Regions from separate parts of the Lysinibacillus sp. G1-3 genome, predicted to be linked through region 1. Evidence: riboswitches for the same ligand, from Rfam matches in the RefSeq annotation. Region 1 holds a riboswitch; each other region holds the start of a gene.
What was found. Region 1 has a riboswitch for lysine ahead of ACVYAD_RS14390 (cysteine hydrolase family protein). Riboswitches for the same ligand answer to the same signal wherever they lie in the genome.
Positions count from the first base shown of each region.

Region 1 (5,494 bases):
TAAATTCATCATAAAAGGTGACGCTACTAGAGATTCAAGGACAAATTCAATTAAATAATTTATATGTAATAAATAGCTGTTGTTATTTTTAGTTTTCCGTATTGTATGATATAATTCATTTACTGACTAACCTAAGCAAGACAATATTAAGCTGTAGCGATGCCGTACGCTACAGCTTTTTTTGTACTGAATTAAGACTCACTAAAATCATTCTCCTCCTCAAGGATTATTTCTTTCTAAATACTCCTCGGCTAGTTGAGGATTTTTGTATATCGCCATACCAGTTTTCAACTTTTTAAAGCCAACCTTTTCATAAAAAGATTCATTTCCAGTTGTTGCAATTAACTGAATACAAGAAACATCCCCTAATTGCTGAATGATGTCATCTAAAAGAGTTCTGGCAATTCCTCTTCCTTGATAATCTCTATGTACGACAACATCATAAATTACGGCATTGAAAACACCGTCTGAAAGAGCTCTCGCAAATCCGATAATTTGATGATCTTTTACTGCGAAAACTTTGTGTGTACTTGCATTGAAAACTTTTCTTATTATGCTTTCGTCATGTTTCATCCACCCTACCGATTGATAAACTTCTTTTAACATTGTTAGCTCGTTTTCCTCTACGTTATATGTAAGTAATAACATTTTTCATTCCCCCATTTTGTTTGTCATTTCCTTAAATATATATGTGTATTGCTTACTATATTTCACCATCAAATTAAAGCATTTATAAACCAAGTCTCTTGACGAACACTTGTTCTGGTATTAGAATAATAAAAAAAGGAGGCAATTTTATGCAAAAAACGAACACCATTGAATTAGTACATTTCTCTGAAGAGTTTGTGGATAGTTTGAATGACTTTGACCTTCCAGCAGAACAAAGTCAATTTACTACCCTTCCAAAAGAGATTTCTATAGAAATGGTTGGACAATATCCGATTGTTATTTTGAGTGACCATGTTCCTGTAGGATTTTTTGTCCTGCATGCAACTGATAGAGTAAAAGAGTACTCTACTAATCCAAAAGCTATGCTGCTTACTGCATTATCTATTGACCATAAACAACAAGGAAATGGGTATGCCAAAAAAGGGATGCTTGCACTGCCTGAATTTATTAAAAGAAAATTTAAAGATTGTAATGAAGTCGTTTTAGTCGTTAATCATAAAAATATTCCGGCTCAAAACTTGTATTTAAAAGCTGGCTTTGTCGATAACGGGGAAAGAAGAATGGGACGTATTGGCGAGCAAATTGTTATGAACCTATACCTTAAATAGATATTCAAAAATCACTCTTCATGACATGGGTGATTTTTTTGTTCTCTCCTTACAGCATACTGATATACAGTACTGGCTATATTATTCTGAATATTTATAAGGAATTCCTCAAGGCCAGTTTTAATTTTATTACTTTTATGCATAACACACCTACATTTATATGTTAAAGTTTTAAATTGCCATGTATTGAGCTACCTCGGTACTATTTAGCTACATATGGAAACAACAAGCTAAAAATTCAAGTTATACACCTATACCAGTAAGTGAAGATATTTCTATGCTGCGAGTATTTTACTTTCGTATAAGATATTCCTGTATAAAAATAAATCAGCTACCTAATATCGATAAACATTACCAATACTAGATAACTGACTTATCGTAGAAATTCACCCTAAGCTCTTTCGGTATTTTATAAATCCGTAAATGTTGGTGGTTTCTTTTTGAAGCCTTTCGTCGTAATAAAAGCATAGATAAAACCGATTGCAAGCCAGATAAAGCCTACCTTCAATGTCATCGGTGATAAATTAATAAATAAGTAGAGACAAATACCAAATCCTAGCCCTGGAATTAATAAGTATCGAATTATTTTCATTTCTTTTTTACGGAAGACGTAATACACGATCACTGACAAATTGACAAACATAAATCCTGTCAGGCCTCCAAAGTTCATTAATTCTGCTATAAAATTTGCCGATAAAAACAGCGCTCCTATAACACTAATCACACACATCAATAAAATATTGTATACCGGTGTTTGATATTTTGGATGTAAATGTGTGAAAAACTTTTTCGAAAGTACCTCATCACGCCCCATACTAAACATTAAACGAGATGCACTTGCTTGTCCTGTTAAACCAGCTGTCACTGTTGATACAATAATCGCAACCGTATAAAGAGTTGCAAGAACTGCACCTCCTGCTTTTTCCGCTACATCAAATAAAGCCGTATCAGCTGAACTAAAGTTTGTAACATCAGGCCATACGAGCTGAGCTACATATGCTTGCACAATAAAAATAAGTCCTCCGATTAAACAAGCTAAAATAGCTGCCTTCCAAATATCCTCTTTTGGATTGACTGCCTCTTCAGAAAGTGTTGTAATCGAATCGAACCCTAAAAATGAGAAGCAGGCCATTGCTGCACCAGAAATAATTGCAGACATAACGAATTTTTCATCGTTGAAAAACGGGACAACAGTAAAGAGCGACGTATCACCTTCCACACCGACAATTGTCTTTACACAAAAAATCACAAAAATAACAACTACAATTCCCATAAATATAACGAGGATTTGATTTGTTTTTGCTGCGATGCCAATACCTAGAATATTGACTGTAGTTATAATACCTGCAATTAATAACACCCATACCCAATACGGAACAGATGGTATTAATGCATTCGCATATGAAGCACCTACCATGAATACAATGAGTGGCACTAAGACATAATCCATAAACATTGCCCAACCCGCAAAAAAACCTAAATGCGGATTGATTGCACGCTGGGTATATGTGTAAGTTGACCCTCCATTCGGAAAAACAGCAGCCATGCGACCGTAACTATATGCAGAAAACATCATTGCAACCATCGCAATCAAGTAGGCTAATGGCAACATCCCACCTGTAGACTCTGCTGCAAAGCCATAAATATAAGCTGGCGCAATCGGTGTCATAAAAGCAATACCATAAATGACTAAATCTTTTAATGTTAAAACACGCTTTAACTGTGGTGTATGAACATTTGGTGTTTGACTCATAGTCCATTTCCTCTCACAGGTTCATTGGTTCGTGTTTTGATAGTTCTTCCGTTACTAAATCAATTACTTCATCTGTACTCATCACTTGGCAATAAATTTGATTCATAATCATAATTTCTGCATCATGAAGCTGTTGCGTTGCAGCTGCACATGCATCTTCAACTAAAATAACTTCAAATCCTGCGTCAGCTAAACTTCGAACTGTTGAAGCAACACATTGATCTGTTACAACACCTGTACAAACTACTGTTTCAATGCCCATATTACGCAGTAAAAATTCATAATTCGTACCACTTAATACGCTATCTGTCGTTTTATTTACAACAATTTCGTCATCAAGAGGCTTTAATTCATCCACCATCTCCGCTCCTGGGTCACCGATTGGCAATAAAATATTGTTCCATCCTGTCCGGCGTTGTACAGGAGAACGATCTCGTCCATCTTTATGATGGCAAGCAATGCGACCAAATGTTACTTCTAATTTATTAGTACGGAAAAAATCTAAAAGCTTTTTATTGTTCGGGATCGTTAAATTGTCGATACGATCAAAAAAGTATTCCCACTGATCAAACATGCCCTTTTCTCTTGCAACCTGCGCGTCTAATCCGTCTCGGCTAATAAACTGATTTTGCATGTCTACTATTAGTAATGCTGTTTTATCAGGGTTCACGTTTATTTTTTGACCGTCAGTCGGTAAAAATTCATAGTATAATGTTGATGTATTATCCATAAAATCCCCCCAAAATACCTCTAATTCTAAAATGTATTGACAAATAAAATATAGACTCTCTGAGCAAAAGAATCTGTCTAACACAAAAAAGACCTACCCATTTCTAGAAACTTAAAATGAATCGACCATTTAAAATTCCCACTGTTTGTCTAAACAGAGATAGCACAACTTCCTAAACATTTATGTTTAGGAAGACAGTCCTGTAACTATTCGCTACAGCCCCAGTAAATAATGGCGAGAACTCATCACATACTTCGGCGACACTTCCTTGTATCTAATATCTTCATCTTCTCGGACTCCATTAGGAATTATTAACTGCCGCGCCTCTACCTATCTATCAGAAAATTAAGAATTATTTAATTATTTGAAACAATTATATTATTGCGTTTTTTATATGTCAACTTTAAAATTTACTATATTTTATAAGATTTATCGCGCATAACCACAAAAAAAGACAATCAAAACACTTAAAACAATAACTATTTACAATAAATACAAACAATACATCAACAATTGTATAAGTATTTAGTTATTCACCTTTTGATTTTTCATTACCTAAAAACGATTCACAATATAATTCCAACACCAATCAAGCAACAGCCTCGCAATGTACGGAGTGTATGAACAACATAACCCGAAAATGTTACTTTATTCATATCTTTTGTTTCATCACATATATTTCAAATGAATTTTAAGTTATGCGAATAAAAAATCATCTTTCTCTCACACTAATAGTGGAGGTGAGATGATCATGGGTAGTAATAAACATAAAAATAATAAAACACAAGACAACAAAAAACAGCAGAATCAAAATCAAAATGCTAACAGAGAACGTAAAAATGAAAACAGAGAAGAGTTCGCTGAGGAAGTAGATTTCAGTAGTATTCAAAATGAAAATAAACGTTAGTAGTGATATCAAAATTAATTTTGATCTCCCAATATTCACCTATAAAAAGTTGAGTATTGGGGTTTTTCTTAGTCTGTAAACATCACCTTGCTCCATCTCTTTCAAATTCTAAAAATACAAATAACCCGGAAATAATTCCAGGCGGATTACCACTTGCTTTTTTCATTCATGACACACTGTCTCGCTTTCGCATGCGATCTTAAGAATAACCTAAGATAACCGTTCTTTAGCTTTCAGTTGATGGTTATTCAGAGTAAACGATCTATTGTATTCATCGGGTTACCCCTCTTTTCTGCTTGATTAGTAAAAAAACGTCTTCACTTATAATAAGAATTTATCTATTACCAAAGCCGTAGCACAATAAATATCTACTGGTATCCATAATAGCCATCCTATCAACCAGTTTAAATTTATATATACATTAGGTGATATTATTTTCAATGCTACATTTGTATTTTCTACGAGTTCAATATTTTTCCGTACCCCTTCAGAAATATTCTCAACCTTCAGTTCTGCTTGAGTTAAATTAGGATTATGAAAATCAACTTCTAAAAATGTGTATTGCGGATTTGAAATCGACAATTTTACACTCCTTCGTTTCACCCTAATTCCTTAATAAAGCTTAAATTTCAAGTGGCGTTTGGTCTATTATATTCACAACATAATAACAACATGCACTATTAATTTACAAAGTTTTGCAATGAGTACATCAACATGTCGATTATTGAAGTTATTTTCTAAAGAGGGTTTTTGGTTTTAATTATTCTTCCAACTAGTTTACATAATATAATTATTCAATCAATCCCCTATTTAGCAAGCTCTCTCTT
Region 1 covers NZ_JBWHYQ010000012.1:90,234-95,727, reverse strand. Annotated here, with positions in the region: gene ACVYAD_RS14405 (GNAT family N-acetyltransferase) at 220-648, opposite strand; gene ACVYAD_RS14400 (GNAT family N-acetyltransferase) at 798-1,277, shown strand; gene ACVYAD_RS14395 (APC family permease) at 1,687-3,030, opposite strand; gene ACVYAD_RS14390 (cysteine hydrolase family protein) at 3,044-3,760, opposite strand; lysine riboswitch at 3,913-4,097, opposite strand; gene ACVYAD_RS14385 (hypothetical protein) at 4,512-4,667, shown strand; gene ACVYAD_RS14380 (hypothetical protein) at 4,989-5,249, opposite strand.

Region 2 (5,494 bases), on a different contig from region 1:
ATTCCTAAGTATTGCGAAGGGCTTAATCATGATAAAAAAAATCGGTTTTGCAACTGAAGATATCTCTTGTATAACCAATTTCTACATACAAAAAGGCTTTGTCCTTTATAATCCCCTGAAATTCTCATAATAGCACTTGAAGCGAATGTGTCTATCTTTTCCCTAGTCCCAAAAAATGATAAGAAATATTGAACAAAGTATTTCATATATAAAATATGTATGTTTTTTTGCAGATTTTTTCGTGGTGATAATAGTTCCATTCCTCTAATATGAGGGTAGATGGAGGAGTTCGATATGAATTTACATGAAGTACAACGATTTTTAGAACTTTATCAAGTAGAGCAAGACGAGTCAAAAACATGGCTAGAAAATAAATTACAGTATATTAAAACAACTGGACAATATATACCGACAACGGAAGAACTAATCTTTGGTGCACGAGTGGCGTGGCGTAATAGTAATAAATGTATTGGTCGATTGTTTTGGCAATCGCTGCATGTTGTTGATGCCCGTGATCTTTCACATGAAGAGGATATCTTCAACGCTTTGCTTAAACATATTCAATACGCAACAAATGATGGGAAAATTCGCCCGACAATAACGATTTTTGCACCAGGGCGAGTTCGTATATGGAATCATCAGCTAATTCGCTATGCTGGCTATGAAACGGAATCTGGAATCGTTGGTGATCTGCATTCCGTTGCGTTTACAAAAGTATGTGAATCACTTGGCTGGCAGGGTGAGAGAACAGCATTTGATGTGCTTCCGCTTGTCGTACAGGTGGATGATAGAGAGCCACAAGTGTTTATAATCCCTGACGAATATGTACTAGAGGTACCGATTCGCCACCCAGAATCTTCTCAAGTAGAAAAGCTAGGATTAAAATGGTATGCAGTGCCGATTATTTCGAGCATGCGCTTCCAAATGGCAGGTATCGACTTTGAGGCAGCTCCATTCAATGGTTGGTATATGGGTACAGAAATTGGGGCACGTAATTTAGCAGATCATGATCGCTATAATATGCTACCCGCTATAGCAGAAATTTTTAACCTTGATACAACTAAACAGGCTTCTCTATGGCGTGACCGAGCATTAGTTGAGCTGAATATGGCCGTTCTACATTCTTTTAAAGAAGATGGTGTGAGCATTGTAGATCATCATACAGCTGCACAACAATTTAAATTGTTTGAGGAAGCAGAAGCAGCAGCAAATCGCGAAGTTACAGGCAATTGGACATGGTTGATTCCACCTCTTTCACCAGCTACAACCCATATTTATCACAAGCCTTATGTTAATGTTTACAATACACCGAACTATTTTTATCAGAAACCACCTTATTAATAGAGAAAGGCAGCTCACGTTAACTTTATTTCAGCGAGTGTCCAAACACTTGCTGAAATAAGATTATGAGCTACCTTTTTTAATTTACATATTCATTTTTAGAAGCTCTAAATGAACATAAGAAGAGTATGAATGCTACGACAACAAATAACCAACCAGTGATATCCCAGCCACCAAATATATCATGTAAATAACCAAATAAAATTGGACCGATTGCGGCTAATAAATATCCTAATGATTGTGCAAAACCTGATAAATCAGCTGCCTCAAAAGCGGTACGGGTACGTAATGTAAAGAACATCATCGCTAATGAGAATGAAGCTCCTCCGGCTAAGCCTAGTAGTACCATCCAAAGTATAGCGAGGTTCGTCCATTCCATTACTAGTCCGATAAAGCCAATTAAGTAAAATGCCGTAAACATGAATACGAGAGGTCGTTGAGATGTCATTTTACTAGCAATAATAGGCACAGCTAAGGCCATTGGGACTTGTGAAAATTGCATGATGGAAAACATCCATCCTGCACGATCTGCAGCTAATCCTTGTGCTATATATATTTCAGGAATCCAAGCAGCGGTTGTATAGAATAATAACGACTGAAATCCCATAGCTCCCGCTACTGCCCAAGTAACAGGTGATTTCCATAAAGGTGTACGTTCTTTCGTAGTTTTAACATTAGGCTCCGGCTTATTAAATTTCAACTGTGGAATCCAAATTAAAATGGTTAACGCCACAAGAACAAGTGCGACTGCCAGAGCACCTTGCCAGCCAATGGATGAATGGGCAACAGGATAGCTAACGCCAGCGCCAAGCCCAGCTGTCAAATTCATCGACATTGTGAAAAATGCCATAAGCAAACCTACGTGATAAGGAAACTTCAATTTAAGTAATCCTGGAATAAGTACGTTACCGAATGAAATGGCTATACCAATTAGCGCAGTGCCAAATACGAGCAAACTAGTTGTGCCGAGGGAGCGTAGTACAATCCCTAATGCCAAAAGAATAGTCGATAAAAATAATGTTAGTTCTAGCCCGATTTTACGTGCGACAATTGGTACAAAAGGTGAGATAATTGCAAAAGCTAGCAATGGGATTGTTGTTAGAAAGCCCGCTAATGCATAGGATATGCCGAGGTCTTCTCGGATAAAGGAAATAATAGGTCCAACAACTGTTAGTGGCATCCGTAATGTCGAGGCAATACAAATTACGCCGATCACTAGTAATAAGGTTGTACCTTTCCAGTTAATTTTCCTGCTAGGATAAGTATCGTTATGTTCACGAGTAGTCAAATAAATCCCCCCTGTTAGAACAATTATGATTGAACCACTATACCACTTTATCACAATAATAAAAATAGTTGAAAATTCACAAAATATAGAATGTTACTCGGGTTGTTGAAATGCCATATGTCATATGTTAGAATAATATTCATCATAAATTTAATAATATGCCTCATGTTTATATTGAGGTAGAGGTCGCGGTATTTAAGAGTATGCTAATGGAAATGACAAGCATTTAAGATATTAGTTGAAAGGAAATACTGCCGAAGTGTGAGGGGACTTGAAAACCTCATGCTGGGGCTGTCTCCGAAAGGAACAGAACTGTCACGTTTGGACAACGTGTTGAGCTATCATTTTGAAAGAACAGAGGATTCTTAGCCATCACTGCCGTTCATGTGATGGCATTTTTTTCGCCTCTTAAAAGGAAGGAAGCTAAATTGTGAGTGAAATAAAAGTCAATCAGCTCGGCCATAAAGCGCCAAAGTTGAAAAAAGAATTAAAAAGCCGTCACATTACAATGATTTCATTAGGCGGTACAATCGGTACAGGATTGTTTTTAGCTAGTGGTGGTGCCATTGCACAGGCAGGCCCTGGCGGTGCGCTTCTTGCTTATGCATTAATCGGTATTATGGTTTATTTTTTAATGACGAGCTTAGGCGAAATGGCAGCCTATATGCCATCATCGGGCTCATTTAGTACGTATGCTACAAAATTTGTGGATCCAGCTCTAGGTTTTGCACTTGGTTGGAACTATTGGTACAACTGGGCAATTACAATTGCGGCAGAAATTTCAGCTGTATCATTGATTATGAAATATTGGTTCCCAGATAGCTCTTCAGCACTTTGGACTGTTTTATTTATTGCTGTCGTTTTAACGTTCAATCTATTATCGGTAAAAAGCTATGGTGAAAGTGAATATTGGTTTGCCATGATAAAGGTTGTAACTGTAATCATTTTTATTATCATCAGTTTCTTAATGATATTTGGTATTTTAGGAGGAAATGCTCCGGTAGGCTTTACGAATTTCTTTATTAGTGATGGACCATTCCACGGTGGTTTCCTTGCTACATTTGGTATTTTCTTAGCTGCGGGATTCTCGTTCCAAGGAACAGAATTACTTGGAATAACAGCGGGTGAAACAGATGATCCTGGTAAAAATATTCCAAAAGCTGTTAAGTCGGTTTTCTGGCGAATTCTTTTATTCTATATTTTAGCGATCGGTGCAATTGGTCTGTTGATTCCGTTTACAGACGCACGTTTGCTATCTGAAGATATCGCTGTTTCACCGTTTACACTGGTGTTCGACCGTTTAGGAATTGCCTTTGCTGCATCATTGATGAATGCTATTATTCTAACGGCAATGCTGTCAGCAGGGAATTCAGGGCTGTACGCATCTTCTCGTATGCTTTGGCAATTAGCGGTAGATGGACATGCACCTAAATTTTTCGCAAAACTAAGCCGTCGAGGTATTCCAATTTACGCATTACTGGCGACTTTAGCTGTAGGTTCTCTAGCATTTTTAGCTTCATTCTTTGGTGATGGTGTTGTCTACATGTGGCTTCTAAATGCATCTGGGATGTCAGGCTTCATTGCTTGGCTAGGAATTGCATTTAGCCATTACCGTTTCCGTCGAGCGTTCGACGTACAGGGCTTAGATTCGAAATTGTTGCCGTATAAAGCAAAATTATTCCCATTCGGTCCGCTATTTGCCTTTACGGTTTGTATGATTGTTGTTATTGGACAAAACTACAATGCCTTTATGGGTGGTTCAGTAGATTGGTACGGAGTCCTTGTCTCGTATATCGGTATTCCACTGTTCTTACTGTTATGGCTTGGCTATAAAATTAAGCATAAAACAAAAATGCTTCCACTTGAGCAATGTGATTTAAAAGTAGATTAATAAATAATAAACTGTCCTGTGAGCCATAGAAAATGGCTTGCAGGGCAGTTTTTTTAGTTGAAAAATGAATTGGCAAGCTCAAACATACAATCTTGTCAGAGAAAAATTAAATCCTTTAAGCCCAAAACCCCGCATCCCCATAATAGTAATCATTGATCCGTTTTTATATTTTAGGATCTTCAGATAAAATTACTGGAGAAAATAAAAGTGGACTTTAGCTTTTCAGACCGCCCCTCCATTTTTGGTGCCCAACCTTAATATGGTAAACTGTTTTAGAATGAATAATCACCAAATTTTGGTTATGGCATTTGTTGAAACGTATATCGTTTATCTTCATTCAGTAGAAATAGCTGTACGTAAAAGCATAATAGGTGAGAACAAATAATCAGAGGAGGGGGAAAGATGATAGACTATCCATTTTTACAAAACAGATTGAAAAAAGAAAAGATAAATACCTTTTTAATTAATAGTCACGGTAAAACGATATTTCGATACTATAAAAACAAGAAACAACAACAGAAACTTCATAAAATTAATTCTTGTACAAAGGGTATTCTTTCAATTCTATTTGGCATTGCAATAGATCGTAAATATTTGGAATCTGTTCATATACCTGTCCATTCTTTTTTTCCTGAACTATTCGAACGACAAGATGACAAACGTAAAATGGATATGACAATATATCACCTTTTAACAATGACAGAAGGATTAGATTTCCCGGAATTCGGAGAATGGAATTGTTTTGCTCCTATGGTATTTCATTCTGATATAGTAAAATTTATAATAAATCGTCCGATGGTGCATCCAGTGGGTACGCATATGAATTATAACTCGGGTTGCTCCCATATACTATCTGCTATATTGCAGCAAGTTACGAGTATGAAAACAAAAGAATTTGCCAATCGTTATTTATTTCAACCATTAGGTATTCAAGAATATCAGTGGTACGAGGATAAGAAGAAAATTAGTAAAGG
Region 2 covers NZ_JBWHYQ010000018.1:116,214-121,707, reverse strand. Annotated here, with positions in the region: gene ACVYAD_RS19190 (nitric oxide synthase oxygenase) at 295-1,341, shown strand; gene ACVYAD_RS19185 (CynX/NimT family MFS transporter) at 1,421-2,653, opposite strand; lysine riboswitch at 2,802-2,978, shown strand; gene ACVYAD_RS19180 (amino acid permease) at 3,060-4,520, shown strand; gene ACVYAD_RS19175 (serine hydrolase domain-containing protein) at 4,923-5,494, shown strand, end outside.
Region 2: it holds a riboswitch for lysine, as region 1 does, so the genes downstream of both, ACVYAD_RS19180 (amino acid permease) here and ACVYAD_RS14390 (cysteine hydrolase family protein) in region 1, are expected to answer to the same signal.

Region 3 (5,494 bases), on a different contig from region 1:
AAGAATAATCCCATTAGCTTAAGTACAGCACATTAAAACCTTATTCATATCTTTTTCATTTACTAAAACACTACCATTTTCATCAATAATGAAATCAACCTCGGCATCAGTAAGCCTTTCTATCGCTGAATCAATCATTTCTTGACTTTGTGTTTATGAATCAACCCATACGTTATAGCTTTTTTCTTGCGAACATCCAAGTAATAGAACACTAGTTACGGTAAATAGAATCCATAATTTTTTCAAAATACTATCTCCTTAACTGCATAAAATTGACGCTACCAGTGGAAGAATGATCGTTAATCGGAGTGGCCCAGATTATATCTTAATCACAAATAAAAGCTGAACAAATTTAGTTCAGCTTCATTGTTACACATTATATATTGACTAGTAATAAAATTCGTTTGTACTTATTTTTTTTGTTATTTTAATGTCCGTTTTAAAAACGCTTTTGTCCGTTCATGCTGAGGGTTTACTAAAACCTGAGCTGGTGGGCCTTCCTCTACAATAACACCTTTATCCATAAAGACAACGCGATCGGCTACTTCTTTGGCAAATTCCATTTCATGTGTAACGATTAACATCGTATTTCCCGAATCCGCTAGCTGACGCATTACCTTTAATACTTCCCCTACCATTTCTGGATCAAGAGCTGACGTCGGTTCATCAAAAAGCATTACTTCTGGGCTCATTGACAATGCTCGCGCAATCGCTACACGCTGCTTTTGACCGCCAGATAGCTGTCGAGGCTTCGCATTAACGTATTGATCCATACCAACAATTTGTAAATATTTTAGCGCAACTTCCTCGGCTTCTGCCTTCGAACGCTTTAATACTTTCATTTGACCAACTGTGCAATTTTTTAGGACATTATGGTTATTGAATAAGTTAAATTGCTGGAATACCATGCCTAAATGTGTACGGTATTCTTGGATATTATGCTTTTCATCTAAAATATTTTCACCTTTATATATAATTTGACCACCACTTGGTGTTTCCAGTAAATTAATGCAGCGTAGTAATGTTGATTTACCTGAACCTGAAGAACCGATTAAGCAGACAACCTCGCCCTTTTCTACTTGAAAATTTACATCCTTTAACACTTCGTTACGCCCAAATGATTTACTTAAATGCTCTATATTAATTACTGTCATTTATTAGCCCCCTATACTGCTTCTTTCTGTTCTTTTTGGTAGGCATCTGGTCCATCCAGCCGTTTTTCTATATACAGTAAAATTCTTGATGCTGTGAATGTCATGATGAAATAAAGGACACATGCTACAAAGAAGGATTCGAAGTAGCGGAAGTTATTACCTGCAATCGACTTTGTTTGGAAAAATAATTCCGTAACTCCAATAACGTTTAAAACTGCTGTATCTTTAATATTCATAATTAATTGGTTACCTGTTGCCGGCAATATATTTCGGGCAACTTGTGGTAATACAACATGTAGCATGATTTGAACATGATTCATACCTATAGCAGATGCAGCCTCGTACTGCCCTTGATCAATGGAAACAATTCCACCTCGTACGATTTCTGCCATATAAGCACCTGTATTTAGTGAAACAACTACTATACCTGCCGTAATAAAGTGCATACTAATACCAAATGCTATATCTAAGCCGAAAAATACAACCATTGCTTGTACAATCATTGGTGTACCACGGAAGAATTCGACATAGCAAGTTAGTATAAAATTAATGAATTTCAAGCTATAAAATTTTACTCCCTTTTTACGAACTTTGATGGTATGCATAATTCCAATAAAAAATCCGATAAGTGCACCAATAATTGTACTAATAACCGAAATAAGTAATGTATAATACGCACCTCGTAAAAACATTTGCCAGTTGTTCTCAACAATAGAAATAATCCATTCAAGACTCATGATGTTCCTCCTAACAACGTCGTGTTGCTTATTCGTTACAATCGTCTTTGCTATCTACCATTTTCATAAGGCCCCTGTTTCTTTTATCTTATGAATCAATTAGCTAAGACATTATTATAATTTAGTAAGATTCTAATATAATGATATTGCACGGACTAGTAACTAGCCCGCGCAATTATATTATTGTGCTGCTGGTTGTTGGTGAATGGCTTCTTCCATAATTTTTTGGCGATCATCTTCAGAAATACCTTTTAAGATTTCATTTATCTTCTCAAGGTTTGCATCACCTTTACGTAAACCAACTGCGATCGATGTATTTGAAATGTCTGTATCGAAGCCTTTTTCAAATTTTACATATGTTAATTTATCGTTTGCAGCTGCAGCGGAAATACCTTCTGGACGTTCTGCTACATAGCCATCAATTTTTCCAGCTTCTAATGCTACTCGCATTGCTGGGAAGCTATCCATTGCTGTTTGTTTTTTTACATCTTTGATTTGATCAATAACAGTGTAGTTAGATGTATTTAACTGTGATGTAATTTTTGCACCAGAGAAATCTTGGATAGATGTTGCTTTTTCATATTTACTACCTTTTTTAATTACCATTACAAAATCAGACGTATAGTAGTTTTCTGTGAAGTCGATCGTTTGCTTACGTTCCTCAGTAGGTGACATACCTGCAATGATAGCATCGATTTTATTTGATTGTAGAGCTGGTACTAAGCCATCCCATTCCAATTTTACGATAACCAATTCTTTTCCTAAGCCTTCAGCTATCTTTTTCGCCATTTGTACATCATAACCGCCTGCATATTCTGCATTATCGGCAATTTTTACTGCACCATTTGCATCACCTTGCTGCGTCCAGTTAAATGGAGCATAACTTGCTTCCATTCCGATACGGAATTCGCCGCCAGCTTCCTCGTTGTTCGTATTGGCCCCCTCATTACTAGATGACGACGGCTCCTTCTTGTCACTTGTACCACATGCAGCTAGCAAAATTGCAGTCACTACGGTCAACATTACTACTAACCAATTTCTTTTCATGTAAAACTCCCCCTTTTTCTGTAAAAAAATAAGACAACTGTACTAAAAAAGCCTAAGCTCTGAACTTAGGTCTTACTTTTTCAACAGTTGCCCAAATCCTCACTATAATTCCATCATTCCGAGATAGCACAACCTAGTAAACCTGGAAAAATCCACTAGGACAGTCCTGCACTTATTCACTGCAGGCCCAGCATAAAAGTACGAGCTCCTTTTACACTTCGGCGATAGTTCCTTCTTCATTGCGTCTTCGCTTGCTTGTACTCAACAATGAACTAATAAATACCGCGCCTCTACCTCACAATAGAAAAACGTGAGGTTTGAATATTTAATTGATTATTAAGATACTACTATAAAACTAACTTATTCGTCAAGATAATTTCGTTACTTTTCTGACTAATTACAATATTAGGTTTTTTTATCCTTTTTAAAGAAAATCCGCAAATAATTAATACTTAACATACTTTCTATTAATTCAAAAGAAATTGTTAATCAGTAAAAATAATAGCCTTTATACTATATGCAACTTGGTGAAGCTTTCGAAAGCGGTGGGATAACCTGCCCATTGATTCGATTCTTATCCATCGGTCTCGGTCCGGCTCCTCTTTCCGTCGTATCAATTGCTTTATCTGTCGCTTCGTTTTCTTACCGTCACTTCGGCTCTTTTATCCGTCGGTCCGGCTTTTCTTTCCGTCGCTTCGGTTCTACTTTCCGTCGCATGACTTCCTTTCCGTCACTTTGACCCTTTTATCCGTCATTCTGGATCCTCATTCCGTCGTATCGATTGCTTTATCCGTCGCTTCGGCTCTTCTTTCCGTCGCTCTACTTCCTTTCCGTCACTTCAGCCCTTTTATCCGTCATTCTGGATCCTCATTCCGTCGCTCCGATTACTTTAACCTTCTCTTCCTCAAATATTCCACACAAGAAAAAAACCTTGCGAAACAAAGTTCGCAAGGTTTTAAGAAACTCAGGAATTAAGAATTTAATAATAAATCTTCTGGGTTTTCAAGTAGTTCTTTAACAGTTTTAAGGAAGCCTACAGAATCTTTACCATCGATAATACGGTGGTCGTAAGAAAGTGCTAAGTACATCATTGGGCGAATTTCAACTTCACCATTCACTTCAACTGGACGTTTTTTGATAGTATGCATACCAAGGATACCAGCTTGTGTACCATTCATGATAGGTGTAGACATTAATGAACCGAATACTCCACCATTTGTAATTGTGAATGAGCCACCTTGAAGATCACCTAAACCTAATTTTTTGTCGCGTGCTTTTTTCGCTAGATCTGCAATTGAATCTTCAATTTCTGCAAAGTTTTTGCGGTCAGCGTCACGTACAACTGGTACTACTAATCCTTCTTCTGTCGATACAGCTACACCGATATCGAAGAAGTTGTTTAAGTGAATTTCATCACCAACGATTTGTGCATTCACATATGGGTATTTTTTAAGTGCTGCAACTACAGCTTTTGTGAAGAATGACATGAAACCAAGTTTAGAGCCAGTTGACTCGAAGAATTGGTCTTTTTTACGAGAACGTAAAGCCATAACGTTTGTCATATCTACTTCGTTAAATGTTGTTAACATTGCTGTAGATTGTTTTACTTCAAGTAAGCGTTTTGCAATTGTTTGGCGACGACGGCTCATTTTTTCAATTGTCACACGTGAATCATCAACAGCTGCTACTGCTTTAGGTGCTGCTGGAGCTGCTTGTGGTGCTGCAACTGGAGCTGTACCATGAGCTGCAACGTCTTGTACACGTACGCGGCCTTGTGGATCTACTGGAGATACAGCAGCAAGGTCAATACCTTTTTCACGAGCAAGTTTACGTGCTGCTGGAGACGCGATTACACGCTCACCAGAAGTTTCTACTACAACTGGAGCTGCTGCGACTGGAGCAGGTGCTGCTTGTGGTGCTGCTGGAGCTGGAGCTGCCTCAACTGGAGCTGCTGCAACTGGAGCAGGTGCTGCACCTTCGCCAGCTTCTACAACTGCGATTACTTGACCTACAAGTACAGTATCGCCTTCTTCAGCTAAAATTTGAGTTAAAACTCCTGCTTCTTCAGAAATGATTTCAGCGTTTACTTTGTCTGTTTCAAGTTCAACGATGAATTCACCCTTTTCAACGCGATCGCCCACTTTTTTTACCCACTGTGCGATACTACCTTCTGTAATCGATTCTGCTAATTCAGGGACTTTAATTTCAGCCACTTTCATTTCCTCCTTTAATTAACGTGCATTGGTGCACATCAATGGGCTACTGCCTAAGCAAGTAGCCCGGCTCTCAAAAATATTTAATATGTGATTATTTAACCTTTACAGGCTCAGCAACTGCTTCTTCTACAAGTGCGGCTTGAGCTGCTTTATGAGAATCTGCATCACCTTCAGAAGTTGAGCTCATTGCAGGACGGCCTACATAACGTAGCTTTTTACCTTCTGAAAGGTCGTGTAATGTTTCTAATGCATAATTCCAAGAACCTTGGTTTTTAGGCTCTTCTTGTACCCAAACGATTTCTTTTACATTAGGATACTTAGCAATAATACCAGCAACTTG
Region 3 covers NZ_JBWHYQ010000002.1:84,563-90,056, reverse strand. Annotated here, with positions in the region: gene ACVYAD_RS02445 (amino acid ABC transporter ATP-binding protein) at 423-1,154, opposite strand; gene ACVYAD_RS02440 (amino acid ABC transporter permease) at 1,166-1,891, opposite strand; gene ACVYAD_RS02435 (transporter substrate-binding domain-containing protein) at 2,072-2,938, opposite strand; lysine riboswitch at 3,055-3,239, opposite strand; gene odhB (2-oxoglutarate dehydrogenase complex dihydrolipoyllysine-residue succinyltransferase) at 3,910-5,151, opposite strand; gene ACVYAD_RS02425 (2-oxoglutarate dehydrogenase E1 component) at 5,246-5,494, opposite strand, start outside.
Region 3: it holds a riboswitch for lysine, as region 1 does, so the genes downstream of both, ACVYAD_RS02435 (transporter substrate-binding domain-containing protein) here and ACVYAD_RS14390 (cysteine hydrolase family protein) in region 1, are expected to answer to the same signal.